One region of the Pseudochelatococcus sp. genome, then DNA from elsewhere that is predicted to be linked to it. Evidence: riboswitches for the same ligand, from Rfam matches in the RefSeq annotation. Region 1 holds a riboswitch; each other region holds the start of a gene.

What was found. A riboswitch is a leader RNA that binds a small molecule or an ion and turns the genes downstream of it on or off. The one in region 1 is predicted to bind thiamine pyrophosphate.
Region 2: it holds a riboswitch for thiamine pyrophosphate, as region 1 does, so the genes downstream of both, thiE (thiamine phosphate synthase) here and thiO (glycine oxidase ThiO) in region 1, are expected to answer to the same signal.
Region 3: it holds a riboswitch for thiamine pyrophosphate, as region 1 does, so the genes downstream of both, thiC (phosphomethylpyrimidine synthase ThiC) here and thiO (glycine oxidase ThiO) in region 1, are expected to answer to the same signal.

Annotation. Positions count from the first base shown of each region.
Region 1 covers NZ_JBMNUS010000010.1:18,236-24,216, reverse strand. The annotation lists gene ACOYJQ_RS14700 (P1 family peptidase) at 1-916, shown strand, start outside; gene ACOYJQ_RS14695 (thiamine phosphate synthase) at 897-1,514, opposite strand; gene ACOYJQ_RS14690 (thiazole synthase) at 1,511-2,311, opposite strand; gene thiS (sulfur carrier protein ThiS) at 2,332-2,544, opposite strand; gene thiO (glycine oxidase ThiO) at 2,590-3,729, opposite strand; TPP riboswitch at 3,719-3,817, opposite strand; gene scpB (SMC-Scp complex subunit ScpB) at 3,879-4,502, opposite strand; gene ACOYJQ_RS14670 (segregation and condensation protein A) at 4,502-5,344, opposite strand; gene nagZ (beta-N-acetylhexosaminidase) at 5,382-5,981, opposite strand, start outside.
Region 2 covers NZ_JBMNUS010000007.1:12,342-18,322, reverse strand. The annotation lists gene ACOYJQ_RS11460 (NAD+ synthase) at 1-1,562, opposite strand, end outside; gene dps (DNA starvation/stationary phase protection protein Dps) at 1,792-2,334, shown strand; gene thiD (bifunctional hydroxymethylpyrimidine kinase/phosphomethylpyrimidine kinase) at 2,389-3,204, opposite strand; gene thiE (thiamine phosphate synthase) at 3,201-3,932, opposite strand; TPP riboswitch at 3,997-4,110, opposite strand; gene accC (acetyl-CoA carboxylase biotin carboxylase subunit) at 4,165-5,538, opposite strand; gene accB (acetyl-CoA carboxylase biotin carboxyl carrier protein) at 5,542-5,981, opposite strand, start outside.
Region 3 covers NZ_JBMNUS010000001.1:146,940-152,920, forward strand. The annotation lists gene prfA (peptide chain release factor 1) at 1-523, shown strand, start outside; gene prmC (peptide chain release factor N(5)-glutamine methyltransferase) at 520-1,413, shown strand; gene ACOYJQ_RS00675 (DUF4167 domain-containing protein) at 2,246-3,265, shown strand; TPP riboswitch at 3,436-3,575, shown strand; gene thiC (phosphomethylpyrimidine synthase ThiC) at 3,762-5,534, shown strand; gene dapD (2,3,4,5-tetrahydropyridine-2,6-dicarboxylate N-succinyltransferase) at 5,689-5,981, shown strand, end outside.

The DNA.
Region 1 (5,981 bases):
GGTCGCCTCGCTCGCCATTCTCGGCGGCGGCCCCGGCGTGCGCGACACCGCCCTGCTGGAGCCGGAGATGACGGTGCAGGCGATAGACGCCATCGTGCTGTCCGGCGGTTCGGCTTTCGGCCTCGATGCGGCGGGCGGCGCGATGAGCGCGCTGGCGCGCCACGGGCGCGGCTTCGCCGTTGCGAGCGCGCGGGTGCCGCTCGTGCCGCAGGCGGTGGTGTTCGATCTCCTGAACGGCGGCGACAAGCCGTGGGCCGCCGGCATCGGCGAACCGCCCCACCGGCGGCTCGCCGAACTTGCCGTGGAAGAAGCGCTCGCCTCCGCCGGCCCGTTCGCGCTGGGAACGGTGGGCGCGGGCCTCGGCGCCACCACCGTCGACCTGAAGGGCGGCGTCGGCTCCGCCGGCACGGTGACGGCGGAGGGTCACCGGGTCGGCGCTCTCGCGGTCGTCAACGCGGTGGGATCGGGCGTGATCGGCGACGGCCCGCATTTCTGGGCCGCGCCCTACGAGCAGGGCGACGAGTTCGGCGGGCTCGGCCTGCCGGCCTCGATCCCGGCGCAGGCGCTGATACCGCGCTTCAAGGGCGGGCCCGGCGAGAATACGACCATCGCCATCGTCGCCACCGATGCCACGCTCACCAAGGCGCAGGCGAAGCGCCTCGCCCTCGCCGCCCATGACGGCATGGCGCGCGCGCTGCGCCCCTCGCACGCGCTGCTGGACGGCGATACGGTATTCGCCGCCGCCACCGGCCGGCGGCCGCTCCGCCCCTCGCCCTATGAATTGTCGGCCATCGGCGTCGCCGCCGCCGACTGTCTCGCCCGCGCCATCGCACGGGGCATTTTCGAGGCGACCGCCCTTCCCTTCCCGGGCGCTCTGCCGGCGTGGCGCGACAGGTTCAGCCCAGCGACGCGATGAGCGCCCGCACTTCGGCCGCGGGATCGCCGGCGCGCATCACCCCGCCCATGACGGCGAGGCCCGCCGCGCCAGCCTGCCGGCAACGGGGAGCGGAAACCGCGTCGATGCCGCCGATGGCGATCACCGGCACGCGCGACACCGCCACGATCGCGGCGAGCCCCGCCTCGCCGAGCACGGGGCCATAACCCGGCTTGCTGGCCGTGGCGAAGGCCGGGCCGGCGATGATGTAGTCGACATGGGCCGGATCGGCGGCGCGCGCCTGCGCGAGCGTATGCACCGACTGGCCGATCAGCGCGTCTTCGCCCAGCATTCCTCTCGCCGCCGCCGCATCGCCGGCTTCCGGCAGGTGCACGCCACGCGCGCCCGCCTGCCGTGCGACCTCCGGCGAGCCATGCACCGTGACGCAGGCGCCGCAAGCCTGCGCCCGCCGGCGGAGGTCGCGCGCCAACCGCACCTGATCGTCGGCGGGGAGATCTTTTTCACGCAGGCTGATCCAGCGCCCGCCGCCCGCGAATACCGCCTCCGCCATCGTCGCCATGCTGCCGGCAAGCTGATGCCTGTCGGTGACGACGAGCAGCGGCGGCGCGGGCAGCCTCACGATTCGATGAGGCCGAGTTGCGGGCTCGACGCTTCCGCGTTGCGGCGCCTGGGAATGCGCCCCGCGAGATGCGCGAGACGCCCGCCCGCCACCGCATGCTTCATGGCGGCGGCCATGCGCACCGGATCGTTCGCTTTCGAAACGGCGGTGTTCAGCAGCACGGCGGCGCAGCCGAGCTCCATGGCGAGCGCGGCGTCGGAGGCCGTGCCGATGCCGGCGTCCAGCACCACCGGCACCGGGCTTCTGGCGCAGATCATCTCGATCATATGCGGATTGGAGATGCCGAGGCCCGAGCCGATCGGCGAGCCGAGCGGCATGACGGCGGCGGCCCCGGCATCGGCGAGCTTGCGGCAGGCGATCGGGTCGTCGGTGCAGTACGGCAGCACCACGAAACCCTTGTCGACAAGTTCGGCGGTGGCGCGCAGCAATTCCTCGACATCGGGATAGAGCAGCTCGCGGTCGCCCACCACCTCCACCTTCACCCAGTCGGTGCCGAGCGCCTCGCGCGCCAGTTCCGCCGTCAGCACGGCGTCGCGCGCCGTCTGGCAGCCCGCCGTGTTGGGCAGGAAATGCACCGAACCCGCCAGCACATCCACGAGCGTTTCCGCCGCGCCGGAAAGATCGATGCGGCGGATGGACGCCGTGGTCATCTGCGTGCCGCTGGCCTTCACGGCATCCAGCATCACTTTTTGGCTGGGATAGCCCGCCGTGCCGAGGAAGAGCCTCGATGTGAAAGTCCGCCCGGCGATCACCAGCGGATCGTCCTGCATATCCGTCGCCGTGATGTCCGTTACCATGATATCCGTCGCCACCGCGCTCACCCGCCCTGCCGCGCCTGCACGATCTCGATGCGATCGTCGGCGTTCAGCATGGTCCGCATCCACCTGTCGCGCGGCAGCACCGCGCCGTTGAGCGCCACCGCGACGCCGCGCGTATCGGCGGCGATGGCATGGCGCACGAGCACGGAGGCCAGCGTCGCATCCGCGACCTGCTCGCTCCTGCCGTTGACGCGCACCTGAATTTCACTCATGTCCCGATCCACTTCGTCCCTGTTCTTCCGTCCTTGTTCTTCCGTTTATGCCGCGACGGGGCGAAAACGTTCCAGCGCGAAGGGCCGCGCCAGCGCATCGAGCGCGCCGTCGAGGATGAAGCGCGACACGATGTCGGCCGTCACCGGCGTCAGCAGGATGCCGTTGCGGTGATGGCCGGTGGCGTAGACGAGGCCGTCGACCGGCCCCGGCCCCAGGATCGGCGCGTCGTCGCGGCTGCCGGGGCGGAAGCCCGCCCATGTCTCGATCAGCGGCAGTTCCTCGACGCCGGGCAGCGCGCGCCAGGCGTTCTGCAACAGCGACAGGATGCCGCCCGCCGTCAGCCGGTCGTCGAAGCCGCGCTCCTCCGCTGTCGCGCCGACGATGAGACGCCCGTCGCGGCGGGGCACCAGATAGACGCCGGAGGCCCAGACGACATGCCGGATCAAGGGGTTGGCGGCATCCATGCCGAGCGCCAGCATCTGCCCCTTCACGGGGCGCACGGGCGGGCGGGCATCGGGCGTGAGCCCGCCGATGCCGCGCGACCACGCGCCCGCCGCCAGCACGACGACGGACGCCTCATGCCGCTCTCCGCCGGCCTCCACGCCGGCGGCGCGCCCGTCCGCGACCAGAATGCGCTCGACCGGCGTTTCCTCGCGCAGATCGACGCCCGCGCCGGTGGCGGCCGCGCGCAGGGCGGCGGCGAGCTTGCGGTTGTCGACCTGATGGTCCTGCGGGCTCCAGACGGCGCCCGTCGCACCGGCGAGCATCGGCTCGCGGTCGCGCACCTCCCGCCCCGACAGCCACGTCACCGGCAGGCCGGTTTTTTCCTGCAAGGCGAGATGATGGCGCAGCCGCGCCTGCTCGTCGGCGTTCAGCGCCACATGCAGCGTGCCTTCCTCCCGCAGATCGACGGGGAGGCCGGCGGCGCTTTCGAGTTCCGCGGCGAAGGCGGGCCATAACTGCTGGCTGCGGCGGTTGAGCGGCAGCAGCCATTCCTCGCCCGGCTCCAGCTCGGTGCAGGCGGCGAGCATGCCCGCCGCCGCATGGCTCGCGCCGCTCCCGGCCCGGCCCTTGTCGAAAACCGTCACGCGGACGCCGCGCCGCGCCAGCCGCCACGCGATCGACAGACCGATGACGCCGGCACCGACAATGATGACGGATGAATCAGATGAATACGCGACCAACGGCTTCTCCCTACGCTGGCATGACCCAGACAGGTTCGATGGGTATAGTCTCAGCCGCGCCCGACGCGCGGCACCCCAGTGCCTTTAGTGGAACATCGTCTCTTTTGCCGACTTTGGCAAGGGGGTAACACGCAGAAGGGGCCTCGATGCTACAGCGCCTCTTCGTCGTCGTGCAGCGCATCGCCGTCTCTCGGCGTGGGAATCGAGAAGCCGCGCGGCAGCCGGCCGTCCAGAAAGCCGGCCCCCTTCAGGTCTTCGAGGCCGGGCAGGTCGTCGAGGGAGGCGAGGCCGAAATGAGACAGGAATTCGGGCGTCGTGCCGTAGGTCACGGGCCGGCCGGGCGTGCGCCGGCGGCCGCGCAGCCTGATCCAGCCGGTCTCCATCAGCGTGTCCAGCGTGCCGCGCGAGGTGGCGACGCCGCGGATTTCCTCCACCTCCGCCCGCGTCACCGGCTGGTGATAGGCGATGATCGCCAGCACTTCGAGCGCCGCGCGGGAAAGCTTGCGCGGCGCCTCCACCTCCCGCACCAGCGCCGGCGCGAGATCGGGCGCGGTGCGGAACGTCCATTTTCCCGCAACCCGGACGAGCACGACGCCGCGGCCGGCGTAATCCGCCTGGAGACGGATCAGAAGCGCCCCGAGATCGGTCCCGGCGGGAACACGGGCGGCGAGGTCCGCCTCCGCCACCGGCTCGCGCGAGGCGAACAGGATCGCCTCGATCACGCGTAAAGCACGGCCTTCGACGAACACGTCCCGCGGCGCATCGCCTTCCATCAGGCGACCTCCCGCGCGGCATCGGGCTCGACATCGGGCTCTTTCGGCCGACAGCGCAACATCAGGGGCGCGAAGGGCGCGTCCTGCCGCAGTTCGATGCGGCCCTCGCGCACCATTTCCAGCGTCGCCGAGAGCGCGGAGGCGCGCACCGTGGCCCGCATGCCCGGCGTCGCCATGAAGCTTTCGAGCCAGGGATCGAGCGCCGTCCAGTCCCGCGCGCCGCCGACCAGACGTTGCAAGGCCTCGCGGGCCTCGGCGAGAGACCATACCGTGCGCCGCTGCAAGGTCACGCGGGCGTTGGCGGTGCGCTGGCGGTTGTCGGTGTAGGCGCGCAGCAGGGCGAACAGCGAGACGTCCCATTTCGGACGCTCCACGATGGCCATTTCCTCCGGCGCGCCGCGCGCCAGCACATCCCGCCCGAGGCGGGGGCTGTCGGCGAGTTGCTGCGCCGCGCGCCGGATCGCCTCCAGACGCCGCAGCCGCAGGGCGAGCACCGTGGCGAGATCTTCCGCCACCGGCTCTTCCGCCGGCGCGGGCGCGGGCAGCAGCAGGCGGGATTTCAGGAAGGCGAGCCACGCCGCCATGACGAGATAGTCGGCGGCGAGTTCGAGGCGCAACTGGCGCGCGGCCTCGATGAAGGCGAGATATTGCTCCACCAGCGCCAGAATGGAAATCTGCGCCAGATCGACCTTCTGGCGGCGGGCGAGTTCCAGCAGCAGATCGAGCGGCCCCTCGAAGCCGTCGACATCGACGATCAGCGCGGGCTCCGCCTCGCGCCGTCCCGCGTCGAAATCGTCCGCCGCGATATCCGCGCGGAATGCCCCGTCGGCCACTCTCGTCATGCCCTCCCGTCGCGGCGGCAGCCGGTCGCGCACCGCCTCACGCGCCGACGGGCGCGGCCCCTTCGGTGGGGTCGCCCGGCTTCGGCGCATCCGCCAGAAGATCGGCCGGGAAGCCGCGCTTTGCAAGGGCGGCCGCCACGGCCGCATCGAACCGCGCGCGCTCATCCACAGGATCGAACGCCGCCGGCTCCTGCACAGGATCGAACGCCGCCGGCTCCTGCACAGGATCGAACGCCGCCGGCTCCTGCACAGGATCGAACGCCGCCGGCGCGCGGCGGATGAGGTCGAGCGCATGACGCGCGCGGGCGGCGGCTTCGCCGGCAAGCGGCGGAGCGAGCGCGGCAAGCTCCCGCATTTCGGACAGCAGGCCGTTGCAATGCAGCGCGATATCGCAGCCGGCGGCCAGCGCCGCCTGCGCGCGCGCGCCGATCGTGCCCGAGAGGGCGTTCATGGACAGATCGTCCGTCAGCAGCAGCCCATGAAAACCGATGCGGCCGCGAATGACGCGCGCGATGACGGCGGGCGAGACGGTGGCGGGATTGTCGGGATCGATGGCGCTGTAGACGACGTGCGCCGTCATCGCGACGGGTGCATCGGCCAGCGCGCGGAACGGCGCGAAGTCGCGCGCGTCGAGTTC
Region 2 (5,981 bases), on a different contig from region 1:
ATGTAGAGCAGCCGCTCGACCTTGCGCACCGTTTCCACGTCGTGGCCGGCCGCGACGATCGCCTCGACCGGCAGTTCCGCGTCCACGAGCCCGCGCAGGATGTCGTCCAGCACGTCGTAGGGCGGCAGCGAATCCTGATCGGTCTGGTTCTCGCGCAGTTCGGCGGTCGGCACCTTGGTGATGATGCGCTCGGGGATCACCTCGCCGTCGGGGCCGAGCGCGCCTTCGGGCTTCCGGCGGTTGCGCAGCGCGGCGAGGCGGAACACCTGGGTCTTATAGAGATCCTTCAGCGGGTTGAAGCCGCCGTTCATGTCGCCGTAGAGCGTGGCGTAGCCCACCGCCATTTCGGACTTGTTGCCGGTGGTGAGCAGCATGGCGCCGAACTTGTTCGACAGCGCCATCAGGATGGTGCCGCGCGCCCGGCTTTGCAGGTTCTCTTCCGTCACGTCGCGCTGCGTGGCGGCGAAAAGCGGCGCGAGCGCCGCCTCCAGCCCCTCCACCGCCGGGGCGATGGGCAGCACGTCGTAGCGGATGCCGAGCCGGTGCGCGCAAAGGGCTGCATCCTCAAGGCTCTCGCCGGCGGTGAAGCGGTAGGGCAGCATCACCGCATGCACGCGCTCGCGCCCCAGAGCATCCACGGCGATCGCCGCCGCCAGCGCGGAATCGATGCCGCCGGAAAGGCCGAGCACCACGCCGGGAAAACGGTTTTTCGTTACATAGTCGCGCACGCCCAGCACGCAGGCGGCATAATCGGCCGAATCGCCCTGCGGATTCGCCGCCGGCGGCAGGGGCGCCAGCGTCCAGCCCCGCCCGGCGCGGCGCGCCTCGATCACCGCGAGCGCCTCGGCGAAGGCGGGCAGGCGCGCGGCGAGCGCGCCGTCGCCGTCGAGCGCGAAAGACGCGCCGTCGAACACGATCTCGTCCTGTCCGCCCACCTGGTTGAGATAGACGAGCGGCAGGCCGCTTTCCGCCACCCGCGCGCGCGCGATGGAAAGGCGCTCCGCCTCCACCTCCTGCCGGTAGGGGGAGCCGTTGGGCACCAGCAGCAGCGCCGCGCCCGCCGCCGCGAGAGCGGCCACCGGCGCGGGCGTCCAGATATCCTCGCAGACCGGCACGCCCACCGGCACGCCCCGCACCGTGAGCGGCAGCGGCGGGGGACCGGCGTCGAACACGCGCTTTTCGTCGAACACGCCGTAATTCGGCAGGTCCACCTTCAGGCGTCTGTCGGCGACGCGACCGCCGTCGAGCAGCGCGACGGCGTTGTAGATGCGGCCGTCTTCCGCCCACGGCAGCCCGATGAGAATCGCAGGTCCGCCATCGGCGGTGTCGCGCGCCAGATCGTCGCAGGCGGCACGCGCGGCCGCGGTGAAGGCGGGCTTCAGCACGAGATCCTCCGGCGAATAGCCGGTCAGGAACAGCTCGGGAAACAGGACGACGTCCGCGCCCGCCACGGCGGCCTGCGCGCGGGCCGCGCGCGCGCGCGCCAGATTGCCGGCGATGTCGCCGACAAGCGGATTTTGTTGCGCAAGCGCAATGCGCAGGGAGGAGCGGACATCTGTCATGATGCTGGTTTAGACTATATGTGCCCAAAGGAAAAGGAGGATTCCCGCCGGCGCGCGCGATCCTTCGCGCAATGGCGCGCAACCCCGCCGGCCGGGAGCGAGGAGGGAGCGCGACGGACGCTCGCCTGATTCGGCATGGCGTTCTATCCATTTGTGAACGCATCAAATTCGATCAAAAAGTGCACGCGCTTTTCGGTCTGATGCTATAGAATATGGAATTTAGAGCGGGATGGCGATTCAACCCGATCGTATCCTGCTCGAAGGTCTCAACGAGGAGCCTGGAATGACTGTCAAGACGTTGAACGATCTCGGGCAGAACGTCCGTACGAAGTCGATCGAGCTGCTGAACGAGCATCTGGCCCAGTTTGTCGATCTCGGCGCGCAGATCAAGCATGCGCACTGGAATGTCAAGGGGCCGCACTTCATCGCGCTGCACGAGCTGTTCGACAAGCTCTATGCCAACGTGGTGGAATATACGGACACGATTGCCGAACGGCTGACCGCGCTTGGCGGCATCGCCCACGGCACCGTGCAGGTCGCCGCCGAGATCAGCAAGCTCAAGGCCTATCCCTTGCAGATCACGGACGGGCTGGAGCATGTCGAATACCTGTCGCGCTCCTTCGCCGAAGTCGCCAAGGCCACCCGCGAGGCGATCCGCACCACGGCCGAAGCCGGTGACGACGCGACCTCGGACGTGTTCACGGAAGTGACGCGCGCGCTCGACAAGGACCTGTGGTTCCTCGAAGCCCACATTCAGGAAACCAACAAGTAATCCCGCTCCTGAAAGGCGCGGCCATCGGCCGCGCCGCTACCGTCAGGCGTGCCGCTACCACCATGCATGGAAGTGGTGCACGGGGCCGTGCCCCTTGCCGATCGTCAGCCGGTCGGCGGCGGCGATGGCGCGGCTGACGTAATCCTTGGCCGCGACCACGGCTTCCTCCAGCGCCAGCCCCTTCGCCAGCCCCGCCGCGACGGCGGAAGACAGCGTGCAGCCGGTGCCGTGCGTGTTCCGCGTGGCGACGCGCGGCGCGGGCAGGCGGATGACGTCCTTGCCCTCGATCAGCAGGTCGACGCTTTCCTCGCCGCGCGCGTGCCCGCCCTTGATCAGCACGGCGCGCGGCCCGAGTTGCAGCAGGGCGCGCGCCTGCGCCAGCATGTCCGCCTCGTTTTCCGCCGGGTCGGTGTCGAGCAGCACGGCGGCCTCCGGCAGGTTCGGCGTGATCAGCAAGGCTTGCGGGATCAGCCGTTCCCGCAGCGTCGACACCGCCTCCTGCGCCAGAAGCCGGTCGCCGCTTGCCGCCACCATGACGGGATCGAGCACGATGGCCTGTTGCCGCCAGCGTCGCAGACCGTCCGCGACGGCGGCGATGGTTTCCGGCCGCGACAGCATGCCGATCTTGACCGCGCCGACAGGCAGGTCGGAAAAGACGGCGTCGATCTGCGCCGTGACGAAATCCGGCGGCACATCATGGATGCCGGTGACGCCCAGCGTGTTCTGCGCCGTGAGCGCGGCGATGACGCTGGCGCCATAGACACCGAGCGCCGAAAAGGTTTTCAGGTCGGCCTGGATGCCCGCCCCGCCGCCGGAATCGGAGCCGGCGATCGTCACGGCGATGGGCGTGGTGCCTGCGATAGTGCTCATGGCCTGTCTTCCGGCGTGAGGTCGCCCTGATGCCCGAGCGCGGCGAGGCTGTGGTCGACGATGGCGCGCAGCCGCCGCGCCGCTTCCGCCACGTCGTCCGCCATGAAGATCGCCGAGATTACCGACACGCCCTCTGCGCCCGCGGCGATGACGGCGGCGGCATTGGTCTCGTCGATGCCGGAAATGGCCGCGATCGGCAGATGCGCGGCATGCCCGCGCGCCGCCGCCGCGACGGCGGCAAGCCCGTCGAGGCCGATGGGGGGCTTCGCGTCCGTCTTGCTGGATGTCGCGAACACACCGCCGATGCAGCCGTAGTCGATGGGCTCGCGCGCGGCCGCCGCCGCTTCCTCGACATTGTTGAGCGTCAGGCCGACGATGGCCTCCCCGCCCAGCAGGCGGCGCGCGTCGGCTGGCGTCATGTCGTCCTGCCCCACGTGCACGCCGTCCGCGCCGGCCGCCAGCGCCACATCGATGCGGTCGTTGATCAGCAGCGGCACGCCCCGGCCGGCGACGGCCTCGCGGATGGCGCGGGCGTTGGCGACGAGCCGGCGCGTGTCGGCGTATTTGTCACGGTATTGCAGCAGCGTCACGCCGCCGTCGATCGCCGCCAGCGCCAGATCGGGCAGCGGCCGCCCGCGCGCGCGCTCGGGGTCGAGAATGGCGTAAAGGCGCAGGTCGACCGGGCGAGGGGGGAAGCCCGTTTCCTGTATTGTCGTTGAGGGCGGCATGATGCTGGCTCGCGTCGCGGGTTGCGATCAGGCCGGAACGGAAGGCCGCCCGCGCAAAACCGCCTGCGGGCGCATCTCGCTTCCCTCCGCCGGCATGATCCGGTTCAGGTTCGATGGGTTGGCGGGCGCCTCTCAGCCCCGCACCGGAAACAGGCGCGGGACACCCCAAGCGGATAAGCCATTGTGACAGGAAACCCGGCGGAAGCAAGCGCGGGCGAAGCGTCCCGCCCGCTCAGACCGTGCGCAGCGCCTCGATTTCCAGCGGCCCCTCGGCGTCGAGGTAATGTTCGAGCCAGTGGATGTCGTAAAGACCGTTCTGGACGTCCTGGTTGCGCACCAGCGCCCGGAACAGCGGCAGCGTGGTTTCGACGCCGTCCACCACGAACTCGTCCAGCGCGCGCCGCAGGCGCATCAGGCATTCGGTGCGCGTGCGGCCGTGCACGATGAGCTTGCCGACGAGCGAATCGTAATTCGCCGGGATGCGGTAGCCCTGATAAACCGCCGAATCGACGCGCACGCCGAGCCCGCCGGGCGGATGGTAATAGGTGATGGTGCCGGGCGAGGGGCGGAAGTTGGACGGATGCTCGGCGTTGATGCGGCACTCGATGGCATGGCCGTGCAGCACGATGTCCTCCTGCCGGATGGACAGCGGCGCGCCGGCGGCGACGCGGATCTGCTCGTTGACGAGGTCGATGCCGGAAATCATCTCCGTGATCGGATGCTCCACCTGAATGCGGGTGTTCATCTCGATGAAGTAGAATTCGCCGTTCTCGTACAGGAATTCCACCGTGCCGGCGCCGAGATATTGCAGCTCCCGCATCGCGCGGGAAACCACCTCGCCGATGCGCTCGCGCTCCGACAGGTTGAGGGCGGGCGAGGGCGCTTCCTCCCACACCTTCTGATGGCGGCGCTGGAGCGAGCAATCGCGCTCGCCCAGGTGAATCGCGCCGCCGCGTCCGTCGCCCATCACCTGAATCTCGATGTGGCGCGGCTTCTCCAGATATTTCTCCAGATAGACGGAATCGTCGCCGAAGGCGGCCTTCGCCTCCATGCGCGCGGTGGCGAGCGCATCGGAGAGGCTCGCGGCGTCGCGCGCCACCTTCATGCCGCGCCCGCCGCCGCCCGCCGCCGCCTTGACGAGCACGGGAAAACCGATGTCGGCCGCGACGCGCTGCGCCTCGTCATCGTCCGTGATGCCGCCTTCGGAGCCGGGCACGCAGGGAATGCCGAGCGCGCGCGCGGTGCGCTTGGCCTCGATCTTGTCGCCCATCAGGCGGATATGATCGGCCTTGGGGCCGACGAAGGCGATGCCATGCTCGGCCAGCACATCGGCGAAATGCGCGTTTTCCGACAAGAAGCCGTAGCCGGGGTGCACCGCGTCCGCGCCGGTGATCTCGCAGGCCGCGATGAGCGCCGGGATGTTGAGGTAGCTGTCGCGCGCGGGAGGCGGGCCGATGCACACGCTCTCGTCCGCGAGGCGCACGTGCATGGCGTTGGCGTCGGCGGTGGAATGGACGGCGACGGTGGCGATGCCCAGTTCCTTGCAGGCCCGCAGGATGCGCAGCGCGATTTCGCCCCGGTTCGCGATCAGGATCTTGTCGAACATCGATTACTCGATCACCAGCAGCGGCTCGCCGTACTCGACCGGCTGCCCGTCCTCCACGAGCACGGCGGTGACGGTGCCCGAGCGCGGGGCCACGATGTCGTTGAAGGTCTTCATGGCCTCGACCAGCAGCAGCTTGTCGCCCGCCTGCACTTTCGATCCCACCTCGATGAAGGGCTTCGCATCCGGCGAGGGGCGGCGGTAGGCTGTGCCCACCATCGGCGACAGCACGGTGCCGGGGTTGTCGGCGAGCGCCGCCGCCGCGGGCGCGGCCGGCGCGATCGCAGCAGCCCCCGGCAACGTCGCCGCCACCGGCGCGGCCTGCGGCAGAACGACATTGGCCGTGACGGCGCGCGCGACGCGGATGCGCAGGTCGCCCTTGGCAACCTCGATTTCCGTCAGGTCGGTTTCCGAGATGAGCTTCGCAAGCTCCCTGACGAGTTCAG
Region 3 (5,981 bases), on a different contig from region 1:
GCGCGTTCCCGAGACGGAAGCGTCCGGGCGCATCCATACCTCCGCCGCGACGGTTGCGGTGCTGCCGGAGGCGCAGGATGTCGACATCGCCATCGACGAATCGGACCTGCGCGTCGAGACCATGCGCTCCAGCGGCGCCGGCGGGCAGCACGTCAACAAGACCGAATCGGCCATCCGCATCACCCACATCCCGACGAACACCGTGGTGATGGTGCAGGAGGAGCGCTCCCAGCACCGCAACCGCGCCAAGGCGATGGCCATGCTGCGCGCCCGCCTCTACGACGCCGAACGCAGCCGCACGGAAGCGGCGCGCGCGCAGGACCGCAAGTTGCAGGTGGGCTCGGGCGACCGCTCGGAACGCATCCGCACCTACAACTTTCCGCAGGGGCGCGTCACCGACCACCGCATCAACCTCACCCTCTACAAGCTGGAAGAGGTGATGATGGGCACAGCGCTCGACCAGTTGCTCGATGCGCTCATCGCCGAGCATCAGGCCGAATTGCTCGCGGCGCAAGCCACGTGAGCGGCGCCCCCCCTTCCCGCGCGGAGGCGTTGACGCGGCTGACCGCCGATCTGCGGGCAGCGGGCATCGACACCGCCGCCCTCGACGCGCGCCTGCTGCTGGCCGCGGCCGCGCGCCTGTCGACGATCGATCTTTATACCTGGCCCGATGTCCCGCTCGATGCGGCGTCCCACGCGCGTCTTGCGGCGATGGCCGCCCGCCGCCTCGCCCGCGAGCCGGTGGCGCGCATTCTCGGGCAGCGGGAGTTCTGGGGGCTGCCGTTTCATCTTTCCCCGGCCACGCTCGTGCCGCGCCCGGAGACGGAACATGTCGTCGAGGCGGCCATCGCCGAACATGCGCGCATCGTTGCGGGGCGCGACAAATCCGCGCAGACGGGCGCGCCCTTCACGATTGCCGATCTCGGCACGGGCTCGGGCTGCATCGCCGTGGCGGCGGCGCACGAACTGGCGGACGCACGCGCGATCGCAGTCGATCTCGCGCCCGACGCCGCCATTGCGGCGCGCGGCAACGCGGTGCGCAACGGCGTCGGGGATCGTGTATCGGTGATCGTGGGATCGTGGGCCTCGGCGCTCGCCGACCGTTGCGCCGATCTCGTGCTTTCCAACCCGCCCTACATCGAAACTCTTGACCTGGAGGGTCTCGATACCGATGTAAAGGACTACGATCCGCGTCTTGCCCTTGATGGCGGCGCCGACGGGCTGCATGCCTACAGACAGATCTTCGCCGATGCGCGGCGCATCCTGCGTCCCGACGGGGCGGTCGTCGTGGAGTTCGGCCGCGGACAGGCGGCCGCGATCGCGGATATCGCACGGGCGAACGGCCTGCTTCCGCGCCCTGCGATCCTCGATCTCGCCGGAACAGAGCGCGTCATTGTTGCCACATTGTTGTGAAAGATGAGGCTGTTCGACGCTTTCCGACCAAAAAAGTGCTTGGCGCGATAATGGGAAGCCGGTAGTGTCAGGTTGTGAATCAAGCTTGGCCGTCAATCAGGTTATCCGGTTCGCTCTTCGGCATGTAGGTCGGGGCGGCCGCCAGCTCGTCTGTTGAACTGATCGCATCTATCAAATGGATGATTCCAGCAGATCGGATTTCATGTGATCCATCAGCGTGTCGCTTTTTCGTTGATCGCGGTCCGGAGCCTCCCCGCCGCAGGCCGGCGCGGCGGGTTTGCCTGCTGTTCGTGTCGTTGAAGCGTGCATGGCGTTGCGAATCGCTGCCCGTCGGATGCGCCGCGATCCGGGAAGGTTCGTTTCCGCGCGGGTTCACTCGGCCACGATGAGGCTCTGGAAAGCGGTATCGAGGTTTTTTAAGAGAACACTGACGCAACAACGGCTGTTTGTCGCCCTTTCGCGAGGGGGCAAACAAGTATCCTTGCCGCCACGGACAGCACGCAGGGATTTTGGAGCGCTTTCCGGTTAGATGGAATCATTTAATCGACAAGAACTCGCTCAAAATCAAAGCCTTGAGGATTTTTGCGTTTCGACGGGACGCAAAAATCCTCCAGGAAGCATGATCCCGGAAAGCGGATGCCGCCTTTTGGAAAAAGATGATGCTCGAACAAGAAGATAGAGAATTCCTGCGTTTCGACGAAAGGCAGGGATGCTCTTGACGACCGGCACCGGAACCGGCAACCGATCCTGCCAGACGATCGGCGCACCCGGAGCGGGCCGGATGACAGCAGGGACGCGACGTCCCCATTTTCAGCTCCCAATGAGATAGTCGATGAGACCAGGTCAAAACAGGCGCATGCGCAACCGCAACCGGAAAGCTCCCAACCCGCTGACGAAGACGTTCGAGTCGAACGGGCCGGACGTCAAGGTGCGCGGCACGGCCCAGCATATCGCCGAGAAATACACGCAGCTCTCGCGCGACGCCCATGTCGCCGGAGATCCCGTGGCGGCGGAAAACTATCTCCAGCATGCGGAGCATTACCTGCGCATCATTCTCGCCGCGCAGGCGCAATACCAGCAGAATTTCGGATTTCCGCGATCCATGGACGAGGATCAGGAGGACGGCGCCGACGACGGCGCTTTCGGCTACGGCTACGGCGTGCAGGACTACGGCGCTCCCCAGCCCGACACGCGTCAGCACGAGCCGCGCCAGCATGAACCGCGCACCGTCGGCCAGCGCCAGCCCGAATCGCGCTTCGCCCCCGCGTTCGACGACGAAGGGCAGCCGCCCCAGCGCGACCGGCCCGAGAGGAACGCGCGCGGCCAGGACAGGCAGCAGGAGCGTCAGCCGCAAGAGCGGTCCGAGCGCCCCGAGCGGCAGGATCGCCGCGAGCGCTTCCGCCGCCGGCGCGAGGATAACGTGAACGGCTTCGCACAGGCCCCCGAGGATGCCGGCGCCGCCCGCCAGCTCGCCCTGCCCGCGTTCCTCACCACCCCGGTTCGCCCGGCTGCGGAAGCGGACGAGCAGCCCGCCATCGCGCGCGAAGTCACCGCCGACCCCATGCATGCGGAACCTGCGCACGCCGAACCCGTGCGCGCCGCGCCCGAACAGCCTGCCGAGGCGGTCGTTGCGGCGCCGGTGGTCGAGGCGGAAGTCACTCCGACCGCCGCTCCCGTCGAGCCGCCGCCGGCGCCCGCCGCGGAAGCCGAGACGCCCGCGCCCCGCACCCGCCGCCGCCGTGCCGCCGCGAGCGAGGAGACGGCCGGCGAGGAAGTCGAGCCCGTCCGCAAGCTGCGCGCCACACGCACCCGCAAGAAGACCGTGGACAGCGACCTGCCGGTCGCCGAGTAAGGCGTCTTGCATGACCGGCGCATCGAAGCCGCCATGCAAAACGCCTTCATCCCTGTCTTTTGATTTCCGAACCTGCGTTCAATCCGGCACGCGGGGCCGAGTGCAACCCGCCTGCGGCGGGGGGCCGGTATTCTTGCGGTTGACAAAGCCGCCTGTTGCGTCAAAGGTAAGGCTATTCCGAGGGGGGTCCCGCGAGGGGGCTGAGATTCCGTCATGCCGTTCAGGGCCTTGAGGCCACGCAAACGGCGCCGCGGTGACCCTTGAACCTGATCCGGGTCATACCGGCGGAGGGACGGGACAATGCCGACGCAAAAGCGCCTCGTTGCGTTACAAAAATCGTTGCATCTGAAATCTTGTCAGCCGCTTCACGCCCGGATTCTCACTTTCCGGGAGGTTGATAGCCGTGACGACGACAGTTGCAGAAACCAGCACGACGACTGAAAAACGCCCGCGCACCAAGGTCGCCGCGGCGCCGGCAGCCGTCACCACCGGGCCGATTCACGGCTCGCGCAAGATCTACGCCTCGCCCGAGGGCCGACCGGACATCCGCGTGCCGTTTCGCGAGATCGCGCTCGATCCCGCCTGCGGCGAGGATCCGGTGCGCGTGCAGGATACCTCCGGCCCCTATACGGACCCGGATGCGGCGATCGACCTCGAACAGGGGCTCGCGCCGCTGCGCGCTCCGTGGCTTGTCGCGCGCGGCCTCGACGAGATCGCGGCGCGCGCCGTGAAGCCGGAGGACAACGGATTCGTCTCGCCCGAGCGCCTCGTGCCGGCCTGTCCCGCCGCGCGGCCGGTGCTCGCCGGGCGCGACGGCCAACCCGTGACGCAGCTCGAATTCGCCCGCGCCGGCATCGTCACCGACGAGATGATCTATGTCGCGCATCGCGAAAACCTCGGCCGCGCAGCCATGCTGGCCGGCGCGCAGGCGCGCCGGGCGGACGGCGAGGATTTCGGCGCCGCGATTCCGGCCTTCATCACACCGGAATTCGTGCGCGAGGAAGTGGCGCGCGGGCGCGCCGTCATTCCCGCCAACATCAACCATCCCGAGCTGGAGCCCACCATCATCGGCCGCAATTTTCTGGTGAAGGTCAACGCCAACATCGGCAATTCCGCCGTCACCTCCTCGGCGGCGGAGGAAGTCGAGAAACTGGTGTGGGCCACGCGCTGGGGCGCGGATACGGTGATGGACCTCTCGACGGGGCGCAACATCCACAATATCCGCGGCTGGATCATGCGCAACTCGCCGGTGCCCATCGGCACGGTGCCGATCTATCAGGCGCTGGAGAAAGTCGACGGCGAGCCGGAAAAGCTGACGTGGGAGCTGTTCCGCGACACGCTCATCGAGCAGGCCGAACAGGGCGTCGACTACTTCACCATCCACGCGGGCGTGCGCCTCGCCTATGTGCCGCTCACGGCGAGCCGCGTCACCGGCATCGTCTCGCGCGGCGGCTCCATCATGGCGCGCTGGTGCCTCTCCCACCACCGCGAGAGCTTCCTGTACGAGCGTTTCGACGAGATCTGCGACATCATGCGCAAGTATGACGTGTCGTTCTCGCTCGGCGACGGCCTGCGCCCCGGCTCCATCGCCGACGCCAACGACGCGGCCCAGTTCGCCGAACTCGACACGCTGGGCGAACTCACCAAGATCGCCTGGGACAAGGGCTGCCAGGTGATGATCGAGGGTCCCGGCCATGTGCCGATGCACAAGATCAAGGCCAACATGGACAAGCAGCTCGCCACCTGCGGCGAGGCGCCCTTCTACACGCTCGGGCCGCTGACGACCGACATCGCGCCGGGCTACGACCACATCACCTCGGCCATAGGTGCTGCGATGATCGGCTGGTTCGGCACGGCGATGCTCTGCTACGTCACGCCGAAGGAACACCTTGGACTGCCCAACCGCGACGACGTGAAGACCGGCGTCATCACCTACCGCATCGCCGCGCACGCGGCCGATCTCGCCAAGGGCCACCCGGCGGCGAAGCTGCGCGACGACGCCCTGTCGCGCGCGCGCTTCGACTTCCGCTGGAACGACCAGTTCAACCTGTCGCTCGACCCCGACACGGCGCGCGCCTTCCACGACGAGACCATGCCGAAGGACGCGCACAAGGTGGCGCATTTCTGCTCGATGTGCGGGCCGAAGTTCTGTTCCATGCGCATCACGCAGGATCTGCGCGCCGAAGCGGAGCGGCTGTCCGGCCTCACCGACAAGGCGGCGCAGTTCCGCGAGCAGGGCGCGCAGATCTACGTGCCGGCCGCGGAATAGAGCGGAACGGAATCGCGTATTCGCGATGGTCGGGCAGGCTCCGCGCGCGTTCTGTCCAAGCCGAGTTCCGGCCCGGCCATTGACACGCGCGCGCGGGCAGGCAAATTTTGCCTTTCGGCAATGCAAGCGCCTGCCCAACCAAACACGGACAACCATGACACACGACGCCATCGCCTCCATCATCGACAACGCCTGGGAAAAGCGGGCCGACGTTTCCTTCGACACCACGGGCGAGGTTCGCGACGGCGTGGAGGAAGCGCTGCGCCTGCTCGATGGCGGATTCGCGCGTGTCGCGGAAAAGATCGATGGCGAATGGCACATCAACCAGTGGCTCAAGAAAGCCGTGCTGCTCTCTTTCCGCCTCAACGACATGAGCATCATCGAAGGCGGCCCCGGCGGCGCGGTGTGGTGGGACAAGGTGCCCTCCAAATTCGCGGGCTGGGATGC